Regions from separate parts of the Micromonospora sp. NPDC023869 genome, predicted to be linked through region 3. Evidence: riboswitches for the same ligand, from Rfam matches in the RefSeq annotation. Region 3 holds a riboswitch; each other region holds the start of a gene.
What was found. A riboswitch is a leader RNA that binds a small molecule or an ion and turns the genes downstream of it on or off. The one in region 3 is predicted to bind cyclic di-AMP.
Positions count from the first base shown of each region.

Region 1: linked by a shared signal. The riboswitch ahead of ACZ31C_RS22000 (C39 family peptidase) and the one ahead of ACZ31C_RS01730 (coiled-coil domain-containing protein) in region 3 are both predicted to bind cyclic di-AMP.
Region 2: linked by a shared signal. The riboswitch ahead of ACZ31C_RS03885 (NlpC/P60 family protein) and the one ahead of ACZ31C_RS01730 (coiled-coil domain-containing protein) in region 3 are both predicted to bind cyclic di-AMP.
Region 4: linked by a shared signal. The riboswitch ahead of ACZ31C_RS20180 (coiled-coil domain-containing protein) and the one ahead of ACZ31C_RS01730 (coiled-coil domain-containing protein) in region 3 are both predicted to bind cyclic di-AMP.

Region 1 is NZ_JBVHKD010000008.1:117,986-125,197, reverse strand. Features, by position in the region: gene ACZ31C_RS22035 (CDP-glycerol glycerophosphotransferase family protein) at 1-429, shown strand, start outside; gene ACZ31C_RS22030 (JmjC domain-containing protein) at 499-1,353, opposite strand; gene ACZ31C_RS22025 (hypothetical protein) at 1,410-1,766, opposite strand; gene ACZ31C_RS22020 (hypothetical protein) at 1,935-2,177, opposite strand; gene ACZ31C_RS22015 (hypothetical protein) at 2,324-2,680, opposite strand; gene ACZ31C_RS22010 (helix-turn-helix domain-containing protein) at 3,076-3,888, shown strand; gene ACZ31C_RS22005 (DUF397 domain-containing protein) at 3,879-4,079, shown strand; gene ACZ31C_RS22000 (C39 family peptidase) at 4,241-5,104, opposite strand; cyclic di-AMP (ydaO/yuaA leader) riboswitch at 5,331-5,472, opposite strand; gene ACZ31C_RS21995 (hypothetical protein) at 5,781-6,545, opposite strand; gene ACZ31C_RS21990 (hypothetical protein) at 6,726-7,121, opposite strand.
Region 2 is NZ_JBVHKD010000001.1:899,570-906,781, forward strand. Features, by position in the region: gene ACZ31C_RS03870 (zinc metalloprotease) at 1-643, shown strand, start outside; gene ACZ31C_RS03875 (pyridoxamine 5'-phosphate oxidase family protein) at 711-1,244, opposite strand; gene dcd (dCTP deaminase) at 1,324-1,902, shown strand; gene ACZ31C_RS03885 (NlpC/P60 family protein) at 1,958-2,998, opposite strand; cyclic di-AMP (ydaO/yuaA leader) riboswitch at 3,011-3,146, opposite strand; gene ACZ31C_RS03890 (C40 family peptidase) at 3,326-4,324, opposite strand; gene ACZ31C_RS03895 ((Fe-S)-binding protein) at 4,593-6,794, opposite strand; gene ACZ31C_RS03900 (cell division protein CrgA) at 7,060-7,212, opposite strand, start outside.
Region 3 is NZ_JBVHKD010000001.1:458,013-465,224, forward strand. Features, by position in the region: gene ACZ31C_RS01720 (metal-sensitive transcriptional regulator) at 1-106, shown strand, start outside; gene ACZ31C_RS01725 (YibE/F family protein) at 583-1,962, shown strand; cyclic di-AMP (ydaO/yuaA leader) riboswitch at 2,129-2,260, shown strand; gene ACZ31C_RS01730 (coiled-coil domain-containing protein) at 2,264-3,280, shown strand; gene ACZ31C_RS01735 (carbonic anhydrase) at 3,362-4,060, opposite strand; gene ACZ31C_RS01740 (helix-turn-helix transcriptional regulator) at 4,258-4,566, shown strand; gene ACZ31C_RS01745 (hypothetical protein) at 4,662-5,084, shown strand; gene ACZ31C_RS01750 (hypothetical protein) at 5,301-6,089, shown strand; gene ACZ31C_RS01755 (AI-2E family transporter) at 6,214-7,212, shown strand, end outside.
Region 4 is NZ_JBVHKD010000007.1:97,072-104,283, reverse strand. Features, by position in the region: gene ACZ31C_RS20190 (HelD family protein) at 1-1,538, shown strand, start outside; gene ACZ31C_RS20185 (cation diffusion facilitator family transporter) at 1,605-2,522, shown strand; cyclic di-AMP (ydaO/yuaA leader) riboswitch at 2,674-2,806, shown strand; gene ACZ31C_RS20180 (coiled-coil domain-containing protein) at 2,811-3,893, shown strand; gene ACZ31C_RS20175 (1-phosphofructokinase family hexose kinase) at 4,129-5,094, shown strand; gene surE (5'/3'-nucleotidase SurE) at 5,091-5,915, shown strand; gene ACZ31C_RS20165 (STAS domain-containing protein) at 5,919-6,284, opposite strand; gene ACZ31C_RS20160 (hypothetical protein) at 6,623-6,772, shown strand; gene ACZ31C_RS20155 (hypothetical protein) at 6,954-7,212, shown strand, end outside.

The DNA of each region.
Region 1 (7,212 bases), on a different contig from region 3:
ACCGGCCGTCAGCACGTGTTCGGCGCCGCCGCCGGCCGGCTCACCCTGGCCGAGTCGGTGAACCGGGCGGACGCCCTGGTCTCCGACGTCTCCGGGGTGGTCTCCGACTGGCTGTACTCGGGCAAGCCCTACGTGGTCACCGACACCGGTGTCGACGGTGACCGGTTCGTCGAGCGGTTCCCCCTCGCCGCCACCGGCTACGTGCTGCGCCGGGACATGTCCGACCTGGACGACGTGCTGACCCGGCTGCTCGACACCGATCCGCTCGCCGAGGCGCGCTGGGCGACCCGTCGGCGCTACCTGGGCGACTTCCCGGCCGAGTCGTACGCCGAGGCTTTCTTGGCCGCCGCTCGGCGGGAGCTGGATCCGACCTGGACCGCCCCGGCACCCCGGACCACGACCGACGCCGCGCTGCCCAGCGCCACCTGAGCTACGTCGCGACGTGACGGGGCCCCGGCCACTCCTCCTCGCGAGAAGTCCGGGGCCCTGCTGGTGTCGCTATGTGGTGTACTCCAGTTCGGTGCGGGCGAGGCTGCGCAGGGCTCCGGCGAGCTTGTGGGTGTCGAGGCTCTGAAGGTGGGCCACCAGGGCGTCGCGTGTTTCCGCGACGATGCCGGGAAGGGCGTCTCCGTGGATGTCTCCGGGTAGGAGGAGCCGCCGGAAGTCGGCATCCTCGATCACGCCGCCGACCAGCTTCTCACTGATCCAGTAGGGCGTGCGCTCGCGGATGGCGAAGGTCAGATGAAGGCTCGGCTGGTCGGCAGCGTTGAAGGGGTTGTGCACCCAGCCCCTCGGCAGAAGCATCGACTGCCCCGGTTCCAGATCGATGACCATTGCCGGGCCAGCATCGCGCCACTCCTCCAGGTAGCTGTCCTTCCACACGCGGAACGACTCCAGGTGTTCCCGCATGGGGGCTTCCACGACAGGTGGCCAGAGCTCCCAGCGCTTGACCCCGGCGATCTGGACGATGACTGCCATCTGCTGGTCCCAGTGGTGACGGAGCCCCTGCTCGCGCCCCGGGGTGAGAAAGGCGTGGACGTAGTTCGAGTAGCAGGTCTCCTGCTGGATGCTGCGGGACAGGCCGGCCAGGTAGGGCATCACCCGTTGGAGGTTGCCGAGGCGGATGGTGTGACCCCGGTCGTAGAGCCGACGCAGGCGTACGGCGTCGGTGCGGCCGTTCGTGATCCAGGAACGGGCGTTGAGTGCCGGGGCCGGAGCCCGGATGGCGGCAATCTCGTCGGCCGGTACACAGCCGGTGTCGATCCATTCGTAGAGCCATTCGGGGGTGACGGTGCGATCCAGTTCGGTCGGCGGGCGCTGGTAGACGCGTGGCTCGTCGGGCCAGCGGTCCATCAGCTCCGCGACGCCGTCTGGGGGTAGTAGGAGACCGAGCGACATGGCTACTCCTGTCAGGTATGTGGCGGCGACGGGCAGACGATGCCGGGGAGGAAGCGATTGGGGCAGCAGACGGCCGCGAACGAGACATAGCTGAACGCCGGGGTGTAGTAGCCCCACGCCACGTCGCTACCCAGAACCAGGCTGGTGCGCTGTCGCTCGATCCGCTCCTGCACGGTCAGCAGCGGTCCGCCGAGCCCGGCAGCCGGGTTCGCCTCGCGGACCCGCCTCATCCAGGCCGCCGCGTCCGCCACCTCGGTCCAGGTCCGCTCGGCGGCGGCCTGGTTCCGGCGAAGTAGCCAGTGGCCGGTCAGTACGGGCGTCATGGTGTTGGCGAGAAAGATCTGTGTCTCCGCGTCGCCGAGGTCCACGCCAGGTCTGCGCGGCCCCTCCTTGGCGAAGTCGGCACGCGAACCGACCCATGGACCGAAGCCGTGCCAATGCCCTTCCCAGCGCATCTGTGTCCTTCTCTGTGCTGTTCGGACCGGCCGCCCTCGTTGCCGGTCGAGGGCGGCCGGAGCTGTTGCCAGGTGCGGTGGTCAGGCGGTCAGGCCCCGGTCCCGGGCCCAGCCGAGTGCGAGGTTGTCCATCTCGCCGCCGGTCAGGCGCAGCTCGCTGCCCGCGCCGGCCTGCTTGTTGTCGCGCACCACGAAGGCGTCGGCGACGCCGGGGATCGGGGCGACCTCGGCGCAGGTCTCGTTGTCACCGCCGAGGTTCCCGCCGCAGTAGGTCGTGAACTGCGCGCCGTCGATCGGCAGCGCATACAGATTCTGCTGGGACATGAGAGTGAACCTTCCGTGCTTTCGCGTGTGCGAAGGTACGGCCTCCGCGTCCGTTATGTACTACCTTGATGCGATCACGACCAGTGGGCGACTCGCGGGACGGCGGGAAACCGGAGGCCCTCTCGCCCTCGGCCGACAGCGCTGCTTCAGCTCGGCACCTCCACAGCCGGCCGGCGCGCTGCGCCCCAGGCGACAAACCTTTCGAACAGCTCCTCGGACTCCGGGCCGTCGTGCGGGTTGAGCTGGTAGAGGTCGCGCATGGCCTCGTACATCAGGCCGGCGAGATAGATCGTCAGCCCGGGGACGTTCCCCCGGAACTCCACCGGCAGCAGCAGTCTGGCCTCGCCACACGGCCACGGCTGGCCGTCGACCCGGCAGAACCAGGTCGGTCGCGCCGGAGTGTGCGGCGTGTTCCCGCCGGAGCCGACCGGGCGGTCGGCGTGCGGGCCACGGCCAGGCTTCGCGAGCTGGGTGGTCAGCACGGCCGCCCATCCGACCGCCACGCCTGAGCCGGCGTCAGGAAGCCGGTCGGTCCGGGGCCGTGGAGTGGAAGCGCCTGGGTCGGACGACGCATCCACCCGGGCAGCGGAGCGCCCCGCCGACGCTGCGGCAGAACCGGAAGGACCATTGTCGGACACTGGTACGGGTGCGTACGCACGTCGACCTCCGTCGGTAAGGGATCGGGAGGGCCGCCCGCGCACGGGGGGATGTCACGGGCGGCCCCGGAGCAGAACCCGCCCCAGCCCTGCACGGCGTGAAGCAGATCCGCATGAGTGACAGTCTGGTGAGGACATGACTACTGTCGGAAGGCATCGACGCTGGCCACGGCGGCGTCCTGGTGCGCCGATCCGGCCCCTGACGGGAGCTTGGCGATCTTGATGAATCCCCTGGAGGTGACGTGGAACGCGAGCAGCCTTCCGACCTGCACGAGCTGATCCGCACTCAGCTTCGCCGGCTGCGGACGGCAGCGGGCATGAACCAGGAGGAGTTCGGCCGACGGTCGAACTACTCGGCGTCCCTGGTGTCGGCGGTGGAGACCGGCACCCGCCCGGTCGACAGGCCGTTCGCCAAACGGGCGGACGAGGTCCTGGAGACCGGCGGCATGTTCGAGGAACTGCTGCGGACGGCCGAGGTGCTGCGCCAGCCCGCGTGGTTCCTGCCCTACCTGGAGGCCGAGCGCACCGCGAGGCAACTCCGGTGCTACCAGTCGACGCTGGTCCCGGGCCTGCTACAGACCGAGCGCTACGCCCGCGCGGTGATCCGATGTGACGACACCCTGACCGACGCCGGGGTGGAGCGACGACTCGCGAACCGGATGGCCCGGCAGGCGGTGCTGGACCAGGAGGAGCCGCCGCAGTTCGTCGCGGTGCTCGACGAGGTGGTGCTCCGGCGGGTCGACGAACGCCTCCGCGACGTGCTGGTCGAGCAGGTGCACCACCTGATCGACCTCGCCGAACGGCCCAACATCAGCGTGCACCTCGTGCCTGCCGGCATCGGCATGCACGCCGGGTTGGCCGGCCCCTTCATCCTGGCAAGGAGCACGGACGGTGGTTGGGTCGGTAATCTGGACACCCAACTCGGCGGGGTCCTCGCCGACAAGGACGAAGACGTCAATACCCTGCTGTCCAAATGGGAGACCGTGCGCAACGAGGCGCTGTCTGGCCGGCAGTCGATCGAGCTGATGAAGGATGTTGTGAAGCCATGGATCTGAACGGCGCGACCTGGCGCAAGTCCACCCGTAGCGGCTCCAGCGGTAACGACTGCGTGGAGGTCGCAGACAACCTGTCCGACGTCGTGCTGGTGCGCGACACCAAGGACCGGGACGGCGGCACGCTGGCCTTCACCCCGGTGTCGTGGGCGAGCTTCGTCGGCCTGGCGAAGAAGCTCGACCGGCACGCCTGATCCCGGTACGACGCGGAAGCCCTCGGCCATCCGGCCGAGGGCTTCTCCGTGCTCGACAGCACGCACCGCATCAGAGCCGTCTACCTGCCGCCGCACCCCCGGATGTAAGGAAGGGTCCCCTGCTATACACCAGGCGATAGCAGGGGACCCTTCCTTACCTCTCAGGAGGAGTAGCCGCGGGTGGCGGCCCAGTGGGCGAGGTCGATGGTGGTCATCCAGTACGAGTAGTACGAGGCGTCGGCCGAGTCGGCGATCTTGACCAGTCGACCGTCGTCCTCGTAGCCCACCACGGCGACGTAGTGGCCACCGGGGAAGGAGTGCCAGCCGCCGTCGGTGTCGGTGGCGCTGCCGGCCACGTTCACCACGACGCCGCGCCCGTCGGTGATCGCCTCCACCACGTCGGCCTGGAGCTGGTCCATCTGCGCCGGGCTGGCCGAGCCGCCCGGCAACATCGTGGTCGAGTACGGCTCGCCCTTGACCGTGGCGTTGAGCACCCGGGTGGTGTCCTGGGCCGAGTTGGTGCCGGCGTACGTGGTGCCGAGCTGGGAGGCCAGGGTGTCCTGGTCACGGTCGACACCGGCGGCGCTGAGCGCGTTGCGTACCGCGGCCGGACCGCAGTAGTAGCCGGTGGTCTGCGCCTGGAAGTCGTAGTCCAGGACCTTCCGTGCGGGTACCTTCGGCGCGGCCTTCGCACTGGTGGCCACCGGCGAGGGAGCCGCCGAGGTGGCCTTCGGCGAGGGCGACGGCGACGGCGCGGCGCTGCTCGGGGCCGCGCTGCTGGGCGGGGTCGACGGGGTCGGCTCCACCCGGGCCTCGGCGCGGGAGACCGCGGTGTCGCCGCGCAACTCGGCGACGGCGGTCGTGGTGTGCGCGGTGGCCGGGGTGTCCTCGGTGCCGACGAGTACGGCACCGGCACCGGTGGCCAGCGCCAGCGCGGCGGCCGAGGCGGCGACGACCTGGTAGGGGCGTTCGGTGGCCAGCCGGCGTAGCTGGCGCGTGACGGTCTGCTTCACGGAGTCCTCCACGGGGGCTCAGGGAGGCACGGCGAACCGCTCCGGCGGTCAGCTCGACAGGACCTGTCGAGGACCACCCGAGTACGGGGACGGCCGTGCGAGGGGCGACGCCCGGTCGACCGGGCGGGGGCGGTGGTCGCAGTCAGCTCGTGGCCGACGGCCCGACGAGCGCGGGCACCGCGGTGCCGTGGAGGTGCGGGAACTCAAGGGGTACGACGAGGGGATGCACGAGAGGAAAAGCTCCTTCCGACACCGCCGACCGGGTTAGCTGACGGGTTCGGGCGGGAAGACGGCCCTACCGTGAGCCGAGGCTCGCGGATTCACCCCAGTGGTGCGGTGGGTCCCCGGTTCGTGAGACCACGATTAGGCGGGTCGATGCGGCGTCGCCTCCTGCGATCGGGTACCGCATCGGACGGGCCGACACTACTGGCCGACCATTGCCCTGCCAACCCGTCCTGACCTGCGCAAACATGATCCAGGTCGATGATTTTCGGGCGTTCGGTCAGCGACGTCGCGCAACGGGACCGACGGCGATCGACGCAACAGGCGGTGACAGGGGGACCACCCGCAGACAATGTCTCCGGGCATCGCGTCACGTCTCGGGCGGTTCCCGCCTCGGCGTCCGTTCCGGCGAGGGATGTGACCGGGCTCACCCAATCCGGCCGGACTATCCGGTCGCCGAGCCGGGTCACCCCACGCGCGCCGGGCGCCACCGCGGGACTGCTGCGGCCGGACGTGCGACGGCGGTGGCGGTGGGCGCCGGGAGCAGGTTCGGCCGCAGGCGCTGCGCGGCGGCGTACGCCTCGGCGGAGAGCACCCGGGCCGCGTCGGTGGCCAGCTCGGCCTCCCGCCAGGCGGCCCGTTCCCGCTCGGCGGCGACCCGGTACGCGGCCCGGTGGTTGTCGCGGACGACCCGGGCCAGGACGACCTCCTGTTCGGCCGGGTGCAGTCGGGGATCCCAGCCGGCCCGGCGCGCCAGCACGTCGGTGAGCTGCCGCGCCGACAGGTCACCGCGCCAGTGCGCCTGCATCGCCGCGTGGTGCAGCCAGCGCTCCCGGGCGGCGTACTCGCTGGCGGTGCGCGGGGTGCGGGGGGCGGGCAGCGCGGTGGCCCCGGCGAGCCGCCGGGCCCGGCTCTCCGCTTCGTCGAATCCGGCCCAGGCCCGGTCGAGAGCGGTCTGAGCGGTACGCCACGCCTCCTGCCGCCGTACGGCGTTCTGCGCGGCCCCGGCGGCGGCCACGGCCACCTCACCGGCGTAGCGGCGCAGGTCGGCCGCCTCGGCCTCGGCGGGGTCGGCGGCCGGGCCGGTGGTCTCGTCGGCGCCGGACGAGGCCGGTTCGGGCCGGGCGACCAGGGCGGTGAGCACGCCCAGCGCGAGCACGAGCAGCACCGACCAGATGGCGGCGGCCCGGGGCACCTCGATCAGGAACTGGTAGAGGACGGTCTTCTCCATGGCGGTACCTCATGGGCAGTGGTGCGCTGACAGCGGACCGCGCCGGCATCCGGTCGTCCGGTGGCGGTGCCACGGGGCCGGGCGGGGCGGTGACGGGATACGTCGCGGGCAGAGATCCCGGGCGTTGCGGGACGGGGGCTGCGGCGGAGTCCGGTTGGCGGGCCGCAGCGGGGCGCGAGGTCAGACGCCGGGTGGGGCGCGGGCACCGTGGGCGGCCGGTGCGACCGTCGTCGGGGCGGATGTCGCCGGACCTGCGACCGCCGTCGCGGCAGTCCGCTGCGGCTCCGGGCGCGCCTCCGGCAGCAGTCCGGGTACGTCGACCCGGTCGACGACCCCGGTGCCGGCCACCGCGACCAGCGTGCCGGCCGACGTGGGCTGCCAGCCCGCGTGGGGCGACTGCGCGAGCAGGGCGGACGACGCGACCCGGTCGACGGCGGGGTGCCCGGCGGGGGCGCCCTGGGCGGGCATCGCCCAGGCGCCGAGGGTGAACGCGGCGGCGACCGCGAACCCGGTCAGCAGCCGCGTCGCCCAGCGCGCCAGCCACCACAGGGGACGGGCGGACGCGACGGGAAGCACATCGTCACGCTACCGCCACCACCGTCGAATCGCATCGGCGACGGGCGTGTCGCGTCGGCGACGCGCCGGCGATGACACACGAAACAGCAGG
Region 2 (7,212 bases), 440 kb from region 3:
GATCCGCAAGGACACCACCCGGGCCGGCGGGAACATCCCCGACTCGATGATCCAGTCGCAGATCAGCGTGTTGAACCAGTCGTTCGCCGGTGCGACCGGCGGTGCCGCCACCGCCTTCGCATTCCAGTTGCAGAGCATCAACCGGGTCACCAACACGTCGTGGTATCCGATCCGGCAGGGTTCCACGGCCGAGCGGCAGATGAAGACCCAGCTCCGCCAGGGCACCAAGGGCACGCTCAACATCTATCTGGGTGCGCTGAGCAACGGCCTGCTCGGCTGGGCGACCTTCCCGCAGACCACGCTGAACGTGATGGACGGCGTGGTCGTGCTCAGCGAGTCGTTGCCGGGTGGCACCGCCACCAACTACAACCAGGGTGACACCGGCACCCACGAGGTCGGCCACTGGCTGAACCTGTACCACACGTTCCAGGGCGGCTGCTCGGGCAGCGGCGACCAGGTCTCGGACACTCCGGCGGAGGCGTCGGCGGCCTACCAGTGCCCGACCGGTCGGGACACCTGCTCCACCACGGGGCTGGACCCGATCACCAACTTCATGGACTACACCTACGACACCTGCATGTACCAGTTCACCCCGGGCCAGGCGACCCGGATGATCAACGCGTGGAACACCTACCGCGCGTAGCGCGGGAGTCGTCGGCGCGTACCTCCGGTGCCGGTCCCGTCGTCAGGCGGGGCCGGCACCGGTCGGTTCAGGCGGCGCGGACATGTCGGGCCGCGCGGGTCCGGTGGGGCGTGGGCCGGGCGGCCTGCGGGGTGGCGCCGGCCGGGTCGAGCCAGACCTGCACGGCCGGCTCACCGACCAGCCCGCCGGTGGCGGCGCGCTCGTGCCGGGCGAGCATCGCCACGTCGACGGTGAACTCGAACAGACGCCAGTCGGCGTGCGGGGCGGCGCGGGCCGCGAGCGCCAACCGGGCCACCGTGGCGTCGTCGGTGACGGGTCGGGCCCGGCCGGCGACGTACGCCTCGTCGTCGCTCTCCTCCGCCGGGAACGAGTGGAGCGCGTAACGCCCGTCGCGTTCCAGGTCGCGCCGCTTCGGTGAGTCGATCACGAAGCAGAACAGACCGTCGTCGGTGATCACCGGGGAGACCGGGTGCACCCGGGGCCCGCCGTCGGCGCGGACCGTGGCCAGATAGCCGAAGCCCGGGCCGTACTGCTGCATGAGAAGACGGATCCCGTCGGCGAGTCGGGGCTCGTCGACGGCGAAATCGGACCAGGAAGCCATGCCGACATCCTATCGAACATACGTTCTAAGCAGGTAGTCCGACACGCAGGTCACGACTACCGGCCGCTAAGGTGTGGCGATGCTGCTCTCCGACCGTGACCTGGTCTCCGAGATCAAGGCCGGCACCCTGGCGCTGGAGCCCTTCGAGCCCACCCTGGTGCAGCCGTCCAGCATCGACGTCCGCCTGGACAAGCTGTTCCGGGTGTTCAACAACCACCTGTACACACACATCGACCCGGCCACCCAGCAGGACGATCTCACCTCGCCGGTGGAGGTGCCCGACGGCGAGCCGTTCGTGCTGCACCCGGGCGAGTTCGTGCTCGCCTCCACGCTTGAGGTGATCTCGCTCGGCGACCAGCTCGCCGGCCGGCTCGAAGGCAAGTCCAGCCTCGGTCGCCTCGGCCTGCTGACGCACTCCACCGCCGGCTTCATCGACCCCGGCTTCTCCGGTCACGTGACGCTGGAACTGTCCAACGTGGCCAACCTGCCGATCATGCTCTGGCCCGGCATGAAGATCGGCCAGCTCTGCATCTTCCGGCTCTCGTCGCCCGCCGAGCACCCGTACGGCTCGCTCGTCTACGGCTCGCGCTACCAGGGGCAGCGCGGCCCGACGCCGAGCCGCGCCTGGCAGAACTGGCGCACCTGGCCGACCCGCTGACCACCGGCGGGCCCGCGCCGCGCGGACGCGGGCCCGTGGTCGTCCGCCCGGCGACTCAGCCGGGCCGACCGAAACTGTGGATCGGACTGGTGTCCATCCGCTTCATCGCGATCGGCTTGCCCGCACGGGAGGCGTGCACCACCCAGCCGCCACCGACGTACATCCCCACGTGGTGCAGGTCGCGGAAATAGAAGACCAGGTCACCCGGGCGCAGGTCGCCGCGACCGACCGAGGCGGTGACCTGCCGCTGCCGCGCCGCGTTGTGCGGCAGCGCCACTCCAGCCCGCGCCCACGCGGCCAGCATCAAACCCGAGCAGTCGTACGCGTGCGGCCCCTCGGCCCCCCACGAGTACGGCTTGCCGATCTGGGCGCACGCGAAGGTGACCGCCTCACCGGCCGGGCCACCCGGATAGGTGGCCGGACAGGGCGCTGGCCGCAACGGACCACCACCCCCGTCGTCGTGCGCTCGCAGCCGCAACCGTTGCAGCCGCTCGATCTCGGTGTCGATCTGCCGCCGCTTCCCGGCCAGGTCAGCCTCGGTGCGGGTCAGCTCGGCGATGGTGCGGTCCAGTCCGGCTCGGGCGGCGGCGAGTTCGTCCCGCAGCTCACGCGCCTGGCGTACATCCTCCTGCTGGAAGCGTGCGTACCGGTCGAGCACGCCGAGCTGGGCGATGACCTCGCCCGGCGACCGGCTACCCAGCAGCGTGTTCACGGCGCGGACCGGCTCGCCGCGGTACGCCCGCGCGGCCAGCGCACCGACCCGCTTCATCGCCTCGTCCACCTGCTGCTGCAACGGGGCGATGCGAGCGGTCAGGGCGTCCGCCTCGCGGCGGGTGCCAGCCAGGTCCTGCCGGGTCGCGTTGTGTCGTTCGATGACGGCTTCGAGCCGATTCCAGTCCTCGTCGATCTGGCGCTCGATGTCGTCGACCGTGGGGTCGGCGTGGGCCGCCGTCGCGCCGCCGGTCAGCAGAACGGCGGTCGCGGCGAGTGCGGCGAGTGCGGTGGTGCAGCGGTACCAGCGGAATCGCGGCGCATCCGTCGTCGGGCCGGGCTTCGCCGACCGGTACGACGGAGGCCGCGGGGCATGGTGTGCCACCGGGCTGCGTACTCCTTCTTCCCAGACCGCCTACCGGGTTAGCTGACGGGTTCGGGCGGGAAGGGGGCGCCCTACCGCGACATCGCGGACTCACCCCGGGAACCTGGGTCCCCGGCTCGCTCGTACAGCGACTCGGCGGTGTCGGACCGTCACCGCCCCGGGTGGGCGGTCGTGCCAGCGGCCCGACGATTGACCAGCGTAGGGACGACCAGTGTCGATACGCAACACACCCACACCGTCACTCTCGGTGCATTAATCCGACAACGAAGAAGGCCCCCGGTCGCTTGACCGAGGGCCTTCCGTGGTTCCTGCGTACGCGCTCAGGCGTCAGCCTGGTCGACGGAACCCGGCGACCGGCATCGTCGTGATCGGCGAGACGTTGACCGGGACACCGGCACGCGCCGCGTGCACCATCGTGTTGTTGCCCAGATAGATCCCGACGTGACTCACGTCGCTGCGGAAGAACACGAGGTCACCGGGGCGGGCGTCGGCCCGCGAGATCGCCTTGCCCTCGCGCCACTGGGCGCCGGTGAAGTGAGTCAGGGAGATACCCGCCGCCCGGTACGCGTACTGGGTGAGACCGGAGCAGTCGAACGAGTTCGGGCCGGTAGCACCCCAGACGTACGGCTTGCCGACCTGCGCGCAGGCGGTCCGGATGGCCGTCCGGGCCGCGTCACTGACCACACCGTTGATGGTCGGGCAGTTGGTGGTCTTGACCGTGGTCACCGGCAGGGACCGCTCCAGCCGCTTGATCTCGGCGTCGATCTGCTTCTTCTTCGCCGCGAGCTGCTTCTGCTTGGCCTCCTGGTCGACGATCAGCGCGTCGAGCGTGGCCTTCTGGTCGTCGTACTTCTTCCGGATCTTCATGACGCCCTCGAGCTGACGGCGCTCCTCCCAGGCCAGCCGGTCGAGGAGGGCCATCTGCTCACCGAGCTGGTCCGGCTTCGCGTTGAGCAGCACCGCGCCGAGTTCCTGCGAGGGGCCGGTGATGTAGTACCGGGAGGCGAGACCCGCGACCCGGTTCATCGCCAACTCGGTCTCCAGGGCCAACGGCTGGATCTTCTTCTCCAGCTTGTCGACCTTCTCGCGATTGACCCTCAGCTCCGAGCGCACCTTGTTGAACTGCTCGATGGTGGGTTCGAGCTGCTGCCACTGCTTGTCGATCTGGCGCTCGATCTCGTCCACCGACGGCTCGGCGTACGCGGGCGCGGCGACCAGACCAGCACCGACCGCAGCGGCGGCGACCAGGACGACCAGACGGCGAGCGACCTTGCGCAGCCCGCGCGCGGGGGTGGGGCGTCCCGGCGCATGACGATGGAGGGGCATGGTTGCCACCGGCACCGACTCCTTTGCGACCGACCACCGGGCGTCCCGCTAGCGGTAAGGGGCGAGACAGACGACCCACGGCGGTCGGTGCCCCACATTAGGGGAACGCGCGCGGCGGAATCAAGGCGACCAACGGCTCATTCACCTTTGCGCGACCGATCGCACACAAAGGGTGTCGACCAATTCGTTACAGTTATCCACGCCAATATAAAAATCGGGACGTGTCGGCATCCGTACAGATGCCGCCACGTCCCGACGTACGCGCTGGTCACCCGGCGACCGGCTCGCCCTCCTCGGCGCCCCGGGCCTGCTCGGGCTTGACCGAACGCAACAGCACGCTGGCCACGTCGACCACCTCGACCTGGTCGCCGGCGCCCTTGCCGTTGACTCCGTCACTCAGCATCGTCGAGCAGAACGGACAGCCGACCGCGACGGTCCTCGCACCGGTGGACATGGCCTCCTCGACCCGATCCACATTGATCCGCTTGCCGATCCGCTCCTCCATCCACATGCGCGCGCCACCGGCGCCGCAGCAGAAGGAGCGCTCGCTGTTGCGCGGCATCTCGACCAGGCCGTCGTCGGCGCCGACGGCGCTGCCCAGCACCTCGCGTGGCGGGGTGAAGACCCGGTTGTGCCGGCCCAGGTAGCACGGGTCGTGGTAGGTGACGCCGCCGTCGACCGGCTGCACCGGGGTCAGCTTGCCGGTGGCGACCAGGTGCGCCAGCAACTGGGTGTGGTGCACCACCTCGAACTCGCCGCCGAGCTGGCCGTACTCGCTGCCCAGGGTGTTGAAGCAGTGCGGACAGGTCGCGACGATCTTCCGCTTGGCCTTCTCGCGGCCCTCGAACGCCTCGTTGAGCGTCTCCACGTTCTGCTGGGCGAGCATCTGGAAGACGAACTCGTTGCCGATGCGGCGGGCCGGGTCGCCGGAGCAGGTCTCGCCCTCACCGAGGATGGCGAACGAGACGCCCGCCTCGTTCAGCAGGGTGGCGACCGCCCGGGTGGTCTTCTTCGCCCGGTCCTCGAACGCCCCGGCACAGCCCACCCAGAAGAGGTACTCGAAGTCCTCGACCTCACCGACCCGGGGCACCTCGAAGTCGAGGCCCTTGGTCCAGTCCTCCCGTGTGTTCTGCGGCGCACCCCAGGGGTTGCCCTTGTTCTCCAGGTTGCGCAGCATCACGCCGGCCTCGGAGGGGAAGTTCGACTCGATCAGCACCTGGTAGCGGCGCATGTCGACGATGTGGTCGACATGCTCGATGTCCACCGGGCACTGCTCGACGCAGGCACCGCAGGTGGTGCACGACCAGAGCACGTCCGGGTCGATCACGCCGCCCGCCTCGGCATCACCGATCAGCGGCTTCTCCGCCTCGGCGAGCGCCAGCACGTCGACGTGGGCGAGCTGCGCGGCGGTGGCCTTCTCCTCGCCGGTGAGGTCCTTGCCGCCGCCGGCCAGCAGATAGGGCGCCTTGGCGTACGCGTGGTCGCGCAGGCTGAGCACCAGCAGCTTCGGCGACAGCGGCTTGCCGGTGTTCCACGCCGGGCACTGCGACTGGCACCGGCCGCACTCGGTGCAGGTGCTGAAGTCCAGCAGGCCCTTCCAGGTGAACTGCTCGACGTGCGCGACGCCGAACTGGTCGGACTCCGGATCGGCCTCCTCGAAGTCGAGCGGCTTGCCCTCGCTCATCATCGGCCGCAGCGGCCCGAGGCCGGAGCCGGACGCACCCGGCTTCCGCTTGAAGTAGATGTTCGGGAAGGCCAGGAAGCGGTGCCAGGCGACACCCATGGTGACGTTCAGCGAGATCACGATGAGCCAGGTCATCGAAATCGCGATCTTGATGAGGGCGGCGACGCTGACCCCGGACTCCCAGTCCGGCAGCACCGAGCCAACCGCGTGACTCAGCGGGGTGGCCCAGGTCGGGTACTCGAAGTGGTCGGTGGCCACCTTGAAGCCGCGGATCAGGAAGCCCATGACCAGGACGGCGAGAACGACGGCCTCGACGAAGTAGCCCTGCCACATGGTGGAGCCGGTGAATCGGGACCGGCGTCCGGCCTGACTCGGCCGATTGGCCACCCGGATCGCGATCAGCGCCACGATGCCGACGACACCGAAGATGCCGATCCATTCGGTGACCAGCCCGTAGAGCGCCCAGCCACCGATCAGCGGCAACCCGGCGGTCGGTGACACCACCTCGAAGTACGCCTCAAGCACCAGCAGCGACAGCACGAGGAAGCCGACCATCACGAACCAGTGCGCGGCGCCGACCACGCTCCAGCGGAGCATCCGGGTGTGCCCGGCCGTCTCCGCGAGCATGGTCTTCGTACGCTCGACGTGGTCACCGGAGCGGGACGGATCGGGCTGACCCAGCCGGATCACGGCGAACATCTTCGAGACCGCACGCACCGCAAGCCACACCGCCACGGCGGTGATGGCGGCCGCGAGGATCGTGGTGACGATCTGGACGCTGCCCATCGAGTTGGCCTCCCGGTCTGCTGCCTGTCGAGCGGCTCGGCGACCGGGGTCGGGGTGCGGTTGGTCACCCCAGGGTGCCGCACCTCGACCCGGATCGGTCGATGACCTCGGTCCACTCGGTCATGCGATGCAGCTTACGCGCAAGGTTACTCAGCAGTAACGTGAGACTTCTCGCACCTGGGCCACGCCGCCCTGCGCACACCTTAGGAGGCCGCCGCCGAGTCCGCTCGGTCGGGGCCCGCGCAGGTGGCCGTTGAGCAGGGAATCAGCGCCAGCGGGAGAGCAGGATCAGGGAGCCGACCATCGCGCCGAAGCCGATCGCGAGGTTCCAGTACCCGAGCTCCATGACCGGGTACTCCTGCTCAGACAGGTAGTAGACCACCAGCCAGGCGATGCCGAAGGCGATCAACGACACGGC
Region 3 (7,212 bases):
CGGACACGCCCGGCACTGCATGCACGAGGGCGCCGCCGAGGGCCGCGCCGACGAGATGGCCTCCGAGATGATGGCCGCCGTCGGCCGCCTGATGAAGCGCGGCTGACCCGCCCGTCGCCTGATGAGCCGCGGCTGACCCGACCCACCCGCACGCCCGGCCGGGAGTGTCGTCTCCGACGCCCGTCCCCGACACACGCTCGCGACCTGCGTTCCGATGCCGACCTGGCTACCATTCGCCACGATGGCCAGCCGATCCGGAAGCCTCCCGGCCCCCGCCCGCCGTCGGGCACGCACCACCGCCGCAGCAGACCTTCGGCGGCCCGTCGCCGTACCCCCGACACGGTCGCGGCGCACTGCCGCCGCCCGCGTGTGGCGGTGTGACACGGCCGCAGCCCTGCCGCGGTTGCGCACCCCGGCCGCAGCCCTGCTGCGGTTGCCGAGAGCCGGCCCCGCCCTCACGGTACGCAGCCATCCTGCCACGCTCGGGCCATTCCGGATGCCCGCCGCAGCTGCCGACCGGCGGCGCTGAACCTTCTCGCCCGCCGGTACGTAGTTCGCCTTGGAATCGTTGGGAGACAATGAATGGGCGCCGACCACACCCGTTCCGCTCCGCCCACCCCACCCCGGGTGCGGCGGATCCTCATCGTGACGGTGGTCCCCCTCTTCCTCGTCACCCTGGTCGCCGCGCTCGTGCTCTGGCCCTCGGACCCGCCCCGGCCCGAGGCCGCCGACGACACGCCTCGTTACCACGGCACGGTCACCCGCGTGGTGAACGAGCCCTGCCCACCGAACCCGGTCGTGCCCGAGGGCACCCCGACCACCGCCGGGCAGCAGTGCGGCACGGTGACCGTACGGGTCGACAACGGCCCGGACGAAGGTCAGGACGTGCAGACGCCGCTGCCGGACGGCCCGGGAGCGCCCCGGGTCAGCGTCGGCGACGAGATCATCCTGGTCTCCCTGACCGATCCCGAGGACCCCTCGCTCAGCTACTACAACATCGCCGAGCACCAGCGGGGCAAGGCGCTGATCTGGCTCGCGGTGCTGTTCGCCGCCGCCATCGTGGCGTTCGGGCGGCTTCGCGGCCTGGCCGCGCTCGGCGGTCTGGCGGCCAGTTTCGCCATCCTGATCACCTTCGTGCTGCCCGGCATCAGTGCCGGCCAGCCGCCGTTGGTGGTCGCCATCGTCGGCGCGGCACTGATCATGTTCGTGGTGCTGTACCTGACGCACGGCATCTCGGCACAGACCTCGGTGGCCGTCCTCGGCACGCTCGGCAGCCTGGTGCTCACCGGCCTGCTCGGGCTGGCCGCCACCCGGGCCACCCACCTGACCGGCTTCGGCAGCGAGGACGCCACCACGCTGTCCATGTTCCGGGGCGACGTCGACCTGCACGGCCTGCTGCTCGCGGGCATCATCATCGGCTCGCTCGGCGTGCTCGACGACGTCACGGTGACCCAGGCCGCCGCCGTGACCGAACTGCGTCACGCCAACCCGAGCTTCACCCGCCGGGAGCTGTACCGCTCGGCGACCCGGGTCGGCCGGGCCCACATCGCCTCGGTGGTGAACACCATCGTGCTGGCGTACGCGGGCGCGTCGCTGCCGCTGCTGCTCCTGCTCACCGCCGACACCCGCGCGCTCGGCCAGATCGTGACCAGCGAGTTCCTCACCCAGGAGATCGTCCGCAGCGTGGTGGCCACGCTGGGGCTGGTCGCCGCCGTACCGCTGACGACCGCACTGGCCGCGCTGGTGGTCACCGCCGGACGGCGGGACAACCCGGAGCCCGGCGGCCACCACGGCCACGACGACGGGCCGGACGGCGACGGCCCCACTCCCCCGACTCCCCGGCCCGGCACGGACCGGACCGAGGCCCTGCACGCGCTCAGCACCGCGCGTGCGCGTGACACACCCCCCGCCACCGGATCGCGGTGGCCCGACCCGGACAGGAGCACGGACACCACATGGTGACACCCCGCAGCGTGACCGCCCCTGCCGACACGGTTCGTGCCCGTGTCGTTGGTCACCCATCGCGATTACGAAATGACGCATCTAGCCGGGTTCGGGGCGTAGAGACCGACATGGACCGTCGGGTAACCTCACAGCCGGTCACCGACGAAGGCGCGCAGCGGCGCCTGCGGTGCCACCGCCCAATCGCCGCGAGGCGAGCCGGGGACCCAGGTAGGTGGGGTGAATCCGCGTCAGCGGTAGGGGCCACTTCCGTTCCGAACCCGTCAGCTAACCCGGTCGGCGGTCGATGGAAGGGAAAGAAGTGACGGCACCCCTACGCCGCTGGATGACCCCTGTGGTGGCCGTGTTCGCCGCGTTCGCCGTGTTCGCCGGGCCCCTGCCGGCCATGGCCGCGCCGAACCCACCCGCGCCAGCTGAGCACGACGACGACCCACCGATGCTCAACGACCTGATCGAGTCGGCGAACCGCGACTTCTCCAAGGCCAAGAACCAGCTGGAGCGGTCCAAGAAGCGCCAGCTCAAGCTCGACGTCGAGCTGCGCCGCGCACAGGCCGACCTCGACGCGCTCCGGCCGCAGGTCGCCGAGATCGCGACGCAGTCGTACCGCACCGGCCGGGTGGGTGCGATAGCGATGTTGTTGCAGAGCAACGCGCCGGACTCGTTCATGGACCGTGCGTCCGCCCTGGACGAGTTGAACCTGTTCAACGACAAGAAGTTGGGCGAGGTCAACACGATCCGGGAGCGCGCCGACCAGGCCAAGCTCGCGTCCGACGCCGAGGTCCGTGAGCAGCAGAAGCTAACCAACGACATGGCTCGCAAGAAGACCGAGGCGGAGAAGTCACTCCGCCTGGTCGGTGGTGAGAGCCTGACCGGCGGCCTGGTGGCCGCCACCTCGCCGGTCGCCCGGGTGGCGCCGAACCGCGCGTCCGACGGCAGTTGGAAGCCGGAGTCGTGCAGCCAGAAGGACCCGACCACGTCGGGCTGCATCACGCCGCGCACCCTGCACATGTACAAGGAGGTCAAGCGGGCCGGCTTCGACCGCTTCGTCGGTTGCTGGCGGCCCGGTGACAAGTTCGAGCACCCCAAGGGCCGGGCGTGTGACTGGTCGTTGCAGAACAGCGGGTTCAGCCCCTGGCACAACAACGACACCCGGATCTACGGCAACAACCTGGCGGCCTTCCTGGTCCGCAACGCCGACCGGCTCGGCATCTACTACGTGATCTGGAACCGGCAGATCTGGTTCCCGACCGAGAACAGGTGGCGGTCCTACAGCGGCCCGTCCAACCACACGGACCACGTGCACGTGTCGCTGCTCTGAGCGCCGTCCGGGTGACCTGCGAGGGCCGCTCCGCCGTCCGGCGGAGCGGCCCTCGTCGTCCGTGTCGGGCAATCCGGCGGGTCAGCCCACGGGCGTGACCACACCCGCCATCTCGGCGGGTTCCGCCGCGACGGTCCGCACCTCACCGGCGGCCAGCCGGTACGACATGCCCACCACCGCGCACCCGCCTGCGGCCACCTCGGCGGCCAGCGCCTCGGAGGACTCCAGCATCGCCTCGACGGTCTGCGCGATGTGGATGTCGACGATCGCGTCCAGATCGTCGACCCCCGCCTGCTCGGCCCGGCGCAGGCTGGGCACCACCGCGTCCACCACGGCCCGCAGGTGCCCCGACGGAGCGGTGCCGGTGGCCGCCGCGGCCCGGGCCGCCTGGACGGCGCCGCACGAGTCGTGCCCGAGCACCACCACCAGCGGCGTACGCAGCACGCTCACCGCGTACTCGACGCTGCCCAGCACCTCCGGGCCGATGGTGTGCCCGGCGGTCCGGACCACGAAGAGATCACCCAACCCACGGTCGAAGATGATCTCCGCAGCGAGCCGGGAGTCGGAGCAGCCCACGATCACCGCGAAGGGATGCTGCTCGGCGGCGACGGCGGCCCGGTGGCTGGCGTTCTGGTTGGGGTGCCGGAGCGTGTCGGTGACGAAGCGACGGTTGCCGGCGATCAGCTCGGCGAGGGCGCGCTCCCGCGAACCGGGAAGGTCTGCGGTCAGGTACTCACGTTCGGGACCGGGCTGCGCTCCGATCGTTCCGGGTCGACTCATCCGGCGTCACCTCGCCTCTCGGTGGAATGCCTGGTCATCCCGGCCGGCGCTGGCCACGGGCTGCCACCAACCGTCACACGCAGCGCAAGGCACGTCAAGCTATGCGTGATCTGCATTTCATGTATTCCAGAACGCTTGCCAATCGAGACGGGCGGGCGCGAGCGCAGCTCCGGAGCGTGACAGGGGCAGGCCATACGATGGCGGGCATGGCGACCTCAGACGAGCGAGAAAGCACCCGAAACTGGACTTTCCTGACAAACCACGCACACGTACTGCTCGCCATCGCCCGCAACCCCACCGCCCGGCTGCGCGACGTCGCCAGCGAGGTGGGGGTCACCGAACGCGCCGCCCAGGCCATCGTCGCCGACCTGGAGGCGGGTGGCTATCTGCACCGCACCCGGGTGGGCCGCCGCAACGAGTACACCCTGAACCCGGCCGGCCGGTTCCGCCACCCGGCCGAAGCCGACCGCCAGGTCGGCGACCTGCTCGCCCTGTTCACCGACTAGCCCGTACCGTCCACAGTCGACTACGTGGCGTGGTTCACCGATCCCATCCCACTCGCGCCCATGCGTTATCGACACGGGGACGATAGGTTGAACACGTGTCGTCCGTCGCGCTCGCCCGTCCCTTGTGGCCGGCGACGCTGCGCACGCTGCGGGAGCTGACCCGACTGGCGTTGGCCGCCCTCGTGCTGGCGGTCGGTCTCGGCACGGCCGCCGCCAACCTGCCACTGCGCCCGGCGGGCGACCAGCCGATCCACGCCGTCGCCGATCATCGCGCCTGGTCCGTCACCGCCGACCTGCCGACCTGGCCGGGCACCGTCGCACCGGTCGCCGAGCAGGTGCGGGCCTCCGGCACGCTGGCGACCTCACCGACGCAGCCCACGGTCCCGACCCCGCCGCCCGCTCGCCCCGAGCCGGCCGCCGAGTCCGGCGCGGCCACCACCACGGTCCACCAGCTCGCCGCGCCGCGACCCACTGTCGGCAACGGTGAGCCGACCCGTCGCGGTCCACCGGCCGCCTGACCGACGGCCCGCCTCAGGACGCCCCACCGGCCCACGCGACCGTCCGCCGCCCCGGCCCGACCCCCCGGACACGGCGACCGACCGTCGCCGAGCGTCCCGGGGGCACACCGCTGTCGCGGACCCGTCCGGCCCGGCCCGACGTCCTGTCGCTGACCTCGGCGACCACAGACCTTCCCCCAGTCGACGACCCTCATCCGACCGCGAGAGGTGTTGATGATGCGAACCGCTTTCTCCTACGTCATGCCCGACGTCCCCATGGCCGCCGTGATCTGGCTGAGCCTGCTCGGGGTGGTGATCCTCGCCATCGCCGCCCTGCTGCTGCGCCCCCGACACCTCCTCCGGTTCGACGCGGGCACCCGGATCCGCGAGGCGGCACTGCCGAGCCGCACCGAGCACACCGAGGAACAGCGGGACCAGGACCGCTGGGCGGAGGAGGTGGCCGTGGCCGCCGACCGGGCCGACGCCACGGCCCGCCGCCGTCGCGAGGAGTGGCTCACCGCGCAGGACGAGGCCGAGCGGGCGTGGAAGGCGTACGAGACGGCGGAGGCGGACGTCCGCCGGCTGTCCGCGGCCACCGGGATGCCGCTGCCGCAGACCTCGCGCACCCCCGCCGAGTACGCCGACCGGGAGCGGTGGCTGCACCGGTCGGCCATGGAGGCGTACTGGCGGCGGGAGCTGTCGGTGGAACAGCTCAGCGACGTCTTCGCCCACCGGGGTTGGGACCCGCGACTGCACCCGGTCGAGCAGGAGCTGACGCTGCGCCGGGCGGTACGCGACAACCTCTTCGCGCGCCAGCAGGCGGCCCACGCGCAGGAGCAGGAGCGCTGGCGGGCCGCCGAGCTGGCCACCGCGGCGGCACGGAGCCTGCGCGACGAGGCGCTCTCGGCACTGCTGCCGCAGGTCGAGGAGCGCGAGTCGGTGCTGCCGTTGACCGCGTTGGGTGGCGTCGAGCAGACCCGCGAGATGCCCGTAGTGGTCGGCGGGCGGGCGGCACCCGCGTACTGACCGGTTCTGCCGCGACAGGCAGATAGCGCGAACCTCCTCCGGCCCGTCGGGCGGGAACCTAGCGTGGGACCGGTGTCGGACGGACACCGGCCGGGTACGACCTCGCCGGGAAGAGGAGGCCGACGTGGTCGCACGGGGTGACGGGCGCAGGCCCGAGGAGTCGACGCTTCGGGGCGCCGGGCCGAGACAGACCTGGGCGGCCCTGCCCTGGCTGGTGCGTACGGCGGTGGTCTGGAGCGCCTGCCTGGTGGTGATCGCCGCCGGGCTCTATCTCCTGGCCCGGATCACGATGCTGGTCACCCCGCTGGCCATCGCGCTGGCCGCCACCTTCTTCCTGGCCGCGCTGCTCGACCCGGTCCAGCTCGCGTTGCGCCGGCTACGACTGCCCGCCGCACTGGCCGCCCTGCTCACCGTCCTACTCCTGCTCGGTGTCCTGTCCGGCGTGGGCGTACTGGTCTGGAACATGACCGCGGGACAGTTCAGCGAGCTGGGCGACGAGCTGCGGGAGGGACTGGAACGCAGCCGCGACTTCGTCACCTCCACCCTGCCGGTCACCGACGAGCAGCTCGACGGCCTCGTCGACCAGCTCCGCCAGGCGCTCAGCCAGCAGGAGGTCGACCCGGTCGCCAGTGCGCAGACGGTGGCCGAGGTGTTCGGCTCCATCCTGCTCGCCCTGGTGCTGCTCTTCTTCCTGCTCAAGGACGGCCGGTCGATGTGGCACTGGACGTTGCGTCGGGCGGGCGGGCCGAACCGGGAGATCGCCGCCGAGGCGGGTCGGGTCGGCTGGCGCACGCTCGGCTCGTACAGCCGGGGCACCATGCTGATCGCGGCGATCGACGCCATCGGTATCGGTCTGGCGCTGGTGCTGCTCGGTGTGCCGTTGGCCTTCCCGCTGGCATTGATCACGTTCTTCGGCGGCTTCGTCCCGATCATCGGCGCCACCGTGGCCGGGGCGGTAGCGGTGCTGGTGGCACTGGCCGCCAACGGCCCCACCACCGCCCTGCTCACCCTGGGCGCGGTGATCGCCGTCCAGCAGATCGAGGGCAACCTGCTCGAACCACTGATCATGAAGCGGCAGGTCCGGCTGCATCCGGTGGTGATCCTGCTCGCGGTCACCGCCGGC
Region 4 (7,212 bases), on a different contig from region 3:
CCGGTTCCGGGGTGACGCTGGTCTCGGGCGGGCCGGGCACCGGCAAGACGGCGGTGGCGCTGCACCGTGCCGCGTACCTGCTCTACTCCGACCGCAGCCGGTACGCCGGGGGCGGCATCCTGGTGGTCGGCCCCTCCTCGGTCTTCGTCGAGTACATCGCCTCGGTGCTGCCGTCCCTGGGTGAGGAGACCGCCACCCTGCACTCGCTGGGCACCCTCTTCCCCGGACTGGTCGCCACCCGCACCGACCCGGTCGAGGTGGCCGCGGTCAAGGGGTCGCTGCGGATGCGCCGGTTGCTGGAGCGGGCGGCCCGGGACGGCGTACCCGACTCCCCGGCCGAGCTGCGGCTGCTCTACCGGGGGCAGTTGCTGCGGCTGGAGCGGGCCGAGCTGGACGCCATCCGGGACCGGGCGTTGGCCCGGGGCGCGCGACGCAACGAGGTACGCCGGGCCGGCTTCGACGGTGTCCTGGCGGCGCTCTGGGCGCAGGCCCGCCGGTTGGGCATCGCCCGGCTGCCCGAGCAGCGGGCCTTCGAGGACGAGCTGATCGACCGGACGGACTTCCGGGACTTCCTCAAGGCGTGGTGGCCCCGGCTGCATCCCCGGCACGTGCTCGGCTGGCTGGCCGATCCGGAGCGGCTGCGCCGGTACGCCGCCGGGCTGCTGTCCCGGGCCGAGATCCGGCTGCTGGAGCAGGCGTACCGGGGGCTGGGCGCCGAGGGGCCGACCGTCGCCGACGTGGCGCTGCTCGACGAGCTGGACGCGCTGCTCGGCAAGCCGGTGCGTCCGGCCCGCGCGAAGCGCGACCCGTTTCAGCTCGCCGGCGGGGTACGCGAGCTGAGCACGTACGCCGACCGGCAGCGGGCCGCCCGCCAGGCGGCCCGGGAGCGGCCCGAGGACTACCGCGACTACGCGCACGTGGTGGTGGACGAGTCGCAGGACGTGTCACCGATGCAGTGGCGGATGATCGGCCGGCGCGGTCGGTTGGCCTCGTGGACGGTGGTGGGTGACCCGGCCCAGACCGCGTGGACGGGGGATCCGCAGGAGCTGTCCCGGGCCCGGGACCAGGCGTTGGGTCGTCGTCGGCGGCACCGGTTCACGCTCACCACCAACTACCGCAACTCGGCGGAGATCTTCGCGGTGGCGGCGGCCGAGATCCGGCGGGCGTACCCGGACCTGGCCCTGCCCACCGCGGTGCGGACCACCGGGGTCGACCCGGTGGCACTGGTGGTGCCGGCGGCGGAGCTGGAGACCAGCGTGCTGACCGCCGCGAGCGCGCTGCTCGGCGAGGTCGAGGGCACCGTCGGGGTGATCACGCCGGTGCCGCGCCGGGACGAGGTCGCGGCCTGGCTGGGCGGGCTCGGCGGCGAGCGCCTCCAGGTGGTGACCAGCCTGGAGGCCAAGGGCATGGAGTACGACGGCGTGGTGCTGGTCGCCCCCGGTGAGATCCGTGCCGATCCGGGCTCCGGCGTGCGTACGCTCTACGTCGCCCTGTCCCGGGCCACCCAGCGGCTGACCACGATCGACCCGACCGGCTGAGCGCGCACATATAGCAATGTCGGCATAGATCCGTCCCCGGCGGGGCGCAGCACGCAAGGTGTCTGCGTGGGCGCGGGCCACGACCACCACCACGCTTCGGTGTCGAACGCCGCACACCGCCACTCCGGCCGGCTGTGGGCGGCGTTCGTGCTGCTCGCCGTCCTGATGGTGGTGGAGGCGGTGACCGCTCTGTGGACCGGCTCGCTGGCTCTGCTCTCCGACGCCGGGCACATGTTCACCGACGTGCTCGGCATCGGGATGGCGCTCGCGGCGGTGACCGCCACCCGACGCGTGGACACGCATCCACAGCGCACCTTCGGCCTCTATCGGCTGGAGGTGCTCGCCGCGTTGGCCAACGCCGTGCTGCTCGTCGGCGTCGCCGGTTACGTGCTGGTGGAGGCGGTACGCCGGTTCGGCGACCCACCGGAGGTGCGTACCGGGCCGGTGCTGGTGGTGGCCACGCTCGGCCTACTCGCCAACCTGGTCGCGTTCGCGCTGCTGCGACCCGGGGCACGGGAGAGCATCAACCTGCGCGGGGCGTACCTGGAGGTGCTGGCCGACCTGCTCGGCTCGCTGGGGGTGATCGCGGCGGCGGCGCTGATCGCGCTGACCGGCTGGTGGTGGGCGGACCCGCTGGTGGCGGTCGCGATCGGCGCGTTCATCCTGCCGCGTACCTGGCGTCTGGGCCGGGCGGCGGTCCGCATCCTGGTGCAGGCCGCCCCGGAGCACCTCCAGGTCACTGCGGTGCATGACCGGCTGGCCGCGGTGCCCGGCGTGGCCGGCGTCCACGACCTGCACGTCTGGACGCTCACCTCCGGGATGGAGGTGGCCTCGGCCCACCTGACCACCGCCGAGGGCGTCGAGGTCGGCACGGTGCTCCGCGCGGCCCGTACGGCACTGCGCGAGGACTTCGACATCGCGCACGCCACGTTGCAGATCGAGCCCGGGACGAGCGCAGGTGCCTGTGGGACGGTGGAGTGGTAGCGGGACGAGGAATGCGAAAGGCAACAATAATCCCATTTGTCTGGTTTACTGGTGATCAGGGGAACACCAGGAGTCACACCGGCTGCACCAGCCCCACCAGCACCGGTAGGCTCGGACCCGGTCTCCGCCAGGCGGCACTCGACGGTGCCGGCGGTGACCGCCGCCTAATCGCCCGCCAGGGCGAACCGGGGAACCATGTTCCAGGGGTGCATCCGCGTCCAGCGGTAGGGATCTTCCGTCCCGAACCCGTCAGCTAACCCGGTCGGCGGCTGACGGAAGGACATGTGCATGCCAGCAGTGGCAACCGTGAGACCGGCCGCCCGTACGGCGGCCCTGATCGCTGCGGGGCTCGCCCTCGCCCTGGGCGCCGCGCTCGCTCCGTTCAGCGCTGCCTCCGCAGCCCCCGGTGACGTCGGCGACGAGGGCGGCACACCGGCGCTGCGCGCCCAGTTGGAGGCGGCCAGCAAGGGCTACCTCGACGCCAAGACCGCCCTGGACCGCTCGGTCGTCCGGCAGAAGAAGCTGGCCGAGCAGCTCACCACGACCGAGGGTCAGCTCACCGAACGCAGCGACAAGGTAGCCGAGATCGCCGCGCAGGCGTATCGCGGCGGCCGGCTCGGTGCCGCGTCGGCGCTGCTCAACAGCGGTTCCCCGGCCGGCTTCATGGACCGTGCGGCGGCGCTGGACGCGGTGGCGGCCAACGAGGAACGCGCGCTGCGGGACCTGCGGACCACCCGGGACGAGGTCAGCAAGACCAAGCAGGCCCTCGACGTCGAGGTGCAGGAGCAGCGCAAGCAGGTGGCCGTGATGGCCAAGCGCAAGGAGCAGGCCGAGCGCTCGCTGACCGTGGCCGAGGAGCGCGCCGAGCGGGCCGAGCGGGCTGCGGCACAGGAGCGGGCCAACCGGACCCCGGCACGTGGCGGCGGTTCCAGCAGCGCCACCGCCAAGCCGGCACCGCGCAACTCCAACGGCTCCTGGCCGGCCGAGTCGTGCAGCGTCAACGATCCCACCCCGGCCAACGGCTGCATCACGCCCCGCACCCTGCACGCGCTCAACCAGGCCAAGGCGGCCGGCTTCACCCGGTACGTCTCCTGCTACCGCGCGGGCGGCTCGGGTGAGCACCCGAAGGGTCGGGCCTGCGACTTCGCGGCGCAGAAGAACGGTTTCGGCGGGGTCGCCACCGGCGGCGACCGGACGTACGGCAACAACCTGGCGGCGTTCTACGTCAACAACGCCGACCGTCTCGCCGTGCTCTACGTGATCTGGTACAAGCAGATCTGGCTGCCGAGCAGCGGCTGGCGGACGTACAGCGGCGCGCGGGGCGACCCGTCCAGCGACCACACCAACCACGTGCACCTGTCGGTGTACTGATCCACACGGCACGCCGGGTGGCCGCCCTCGCGGGTGGTCCACCCGGCGTCGTCGTTCCCGCACTCCGAGGCGGCTGCCTCGGTTCCGCCCCGCCCGTCGCCGCGCGCTCTGCGGCCACCTTGGTTACCGTCGACATCGAAGCGGACATTTCGTGGCGACCGGGAGGAACGGTTATGAGCGGACCGCAGCGGACCCAGTGCGACGGTGCGTCGTGAGCGCGGCGACCGGACATGTGATGGTCTTCGCGCCGACCCCACTGCTCACGGTCACGATCGACCAGCCCAACGAGACTCCGGAGCTGCACCTGCACCCCGGCGGTCAGGGCGTCTGGCAGGCCCGGATGGTGCTGTCGCACGGCGTCGACGTGGTGCTCTGCACCGCGCTCGGCGGCGAGATCGGGCAGGTGCTGGAGCCCCTGCTGGTCAGCGAGGGCGTCGACCTCAAGGTGGTGGCCCGGGACTCCGGCGGCAGCGGCGGGTACGTGCACGACCGCCGCGAGGGCACCCGGCAGGAGATCGTCGACGTGACCGGGCAGCCGCTGAGTCGACACGAGTTGGACGAGCTCTACAACCTGTCGCTGGGCGAGGGGCTGCGGGCGGCGGTGAGCATCCTGAGCGGCCCGAACGACCCGTCGCTGGTCCCCGCCGACCTCTACCGGCGCTTCGCCGCCGACCTCGGCGCGAACGGCAGCCGGGTGGTGGTGGACCTCTGCGGCGACCACCTCACCGCCGTGCTGGACAGCGGGGTGTTCTTCGTCAAGGTCAGCCACGAGGAGCTGATCGCCGACGGCCGCGCGGCCGACGACGACGAGGAGCAGCTCACCCGGGCGATGTACGAGCTGCACGCCACCGGCGCCGAGAACGTGGTGGTCAGCCGTGCCGACAAGCCGGCGCTGGCCCTCGTCGACGGCGAGGTCTTCGAGGTGCAGATGCCCCGCCTGGAGGCGGCCGACCCGCGCGGTGCGGGAGACTCGATGACCGCCAGCGTGGCCGCCGTGGTGGCGCGCGGCGGTGACGTACGCACCGCGATCCGGACCGGCGCGGCGGCCGGCGCGCTGAACGTCACCCGGCACGGGCTGGGCACCGGGCGGCTGGACTCGATCACCGGCCTGGTGGACCGGGTACGCCTGGAGCCGGCCGGCGTCCGCCGGCAGGAACGCACCACCCCCGACGAGTTGGCCCACCGGGTGGGTGGCGCATGACCCTGCGAGTGTTGATCACCAACGACGACGGGATCGCCGCGCCGGGCATCCATGCGCTGGCCCGGGCGGCGGTCGACCGAGGGCTGGACGTGGTGGTCGCGGCACCGTTGGAGGAGGCGAGCGGCACCAGCGCCGCGATGAGTGCCGTGGAGCAGGACGGGCAGGTGGTGGTCCGTGAGCATCCGCTGCCGGATCTGGCCGGGGTACCGGCCTTCGGGGTCGGCGGCTCACCCGGCTTCATCGCGTTGATCGCCGTGCACGGCGCGTTCGGGCCGCCGCCGTCGGTGCTGCTCTCCGGCATCAACCGGGGGGCGAACGCGGGCCGGGCGGTGTTGCACTCCGGCACGGTGGGTGCGGCGTTCACCGCAGCCGCCAACGGCTGCCGGGCGTTGGCGGTGTCACTGGACGTGCTCTCCGTCGGGGAGGCGACCGCCGTCAGCGGAGGTGCCGCGGTGGCCGCCGCGGCCCGGGTACGCGACGCCGAACGGAACTGGGCCACCGCCGCTCACGTGGCCCTGGACCTGCTCCCCCGGCTGACCGCCGGTCCGGTGGAGAGCGTGCTCAACGTCAACTCGCCGGACGTGCCGCTGGACCGGCTGCGCGGCGTACGCCGGGCGGGGCTGGCCACCTTCGGTCAGGTGCAGATGACCGTCGCCGAGGCCGGCCACGGTTTCGTGCGGACCGCACTGGAGGAGCCCGGTCAGGCGGTGCAGCCCGGGACCGACCTGGCATGGCTCGCCGATGGGTACGCCTCGGTGACGGCGGTCCGCGCCGTCACCGAGGTGTCGGACGTGAACCTGTCCGGTCTCGACGGCGACTGACGGTCAGCCGCCAGGAAGGACCTCGGGAGTGGCGGCGGCACCGGCGTAGTACGGCTCCGGCGCGCCGAAGAGACCGAGCAGCCCGGTCACCCAGAGCTGTCGGTGCACGAACCGACTGGGTTCGGTGACGATCAGCTTGACGCCACTGACCTCAGCCGTCTGGAAGCCGGCGACCATCGCGCTGATGCCCACCGAGTCGATGAAGGTGACCAGCCGCATGTTGAGCTCGATCCGGGCCGGCCGCCCCTTGGCCAGCACTTCGGCGATGGCCTCTTTCACCTCGTACGCGGTGTCGACGTCGATCTCGCCCCGAGGGGCGATCTCGATGACACCACCGGGCCGAACCGTCTGCAGGATCGACAGGCTCACGCGAGCACCTCCACTCGCCCGTACGACGGGCGCCTCATCAGTACGCGGGCCGCGACCGAGAGTATTCCTCCGACGGCCTCGGTCGCCACCCCTCGGGATGAGCAATTCGCGGACATCGGCGCGTCAAATCGCCCATATCCGGACTTATTACGTCCTATCACTCGGAGCAAGCCGAGGCTCGCACCGACGAACCAGGGTAGCGGGCCGCGGCTCGCCCGTCCGATATCCGGGACCCCGGCGTGCCCCCGCCGGCCGACGGCCTGACCTGCGACCAGCCGGTGCCGGTGGCGGAGTGTGCCTAGCATCACCGATGACGACCACGACGAAGGGACGACGCGATGCTTCGCAGGCTTGCCGGTCTGGCCGGTGTCAGCGCCCTGCTCGCCCTCCTGCTCGCCTGCGGGTTCGGCGGCGGGGGCGATGACGACGACGATGACGACGACGACTTCGCCCGCGCGGCGTTCGTCGCGGTGGTGTCCCAGGGGTGATCCGGTACGCCGGCCGGCGACACCCGGCGCCCGGTGCGCGGGCGACGTCCACGCGGCCGGCACCGACCACGCGGGCACGGTGTTTGCGGTGGCGTCCGGCGGGGCACAGCCTCGGTGGCGAACCGCCGACGTCCGAGGTCTGCCCGGCCACCGGCTTCGGCACTGTCGAGGAGGGAACCACATGTTCGGAAGCAACCTGCTGGACCGTCGCAGCAAGCCGGAACAGATCACGGACCAGGCGTGGCAACACCTCGTCTCGGCGGGTGACAGCATCCGGGACGCCGCCCGCTCGGCGCGGCACACCTCGGCCGGTTTCGCCGACGACGCCGGTGACCTGGTCGGATCGGCGGCCGAGGAGGCGCGGCACCGGGCCAGCGTGGCCTTCGACGCGCTCGCCGGACGCCGTCCCGCGCTGCCCTGGACCCTGCTGATCGGCGCGG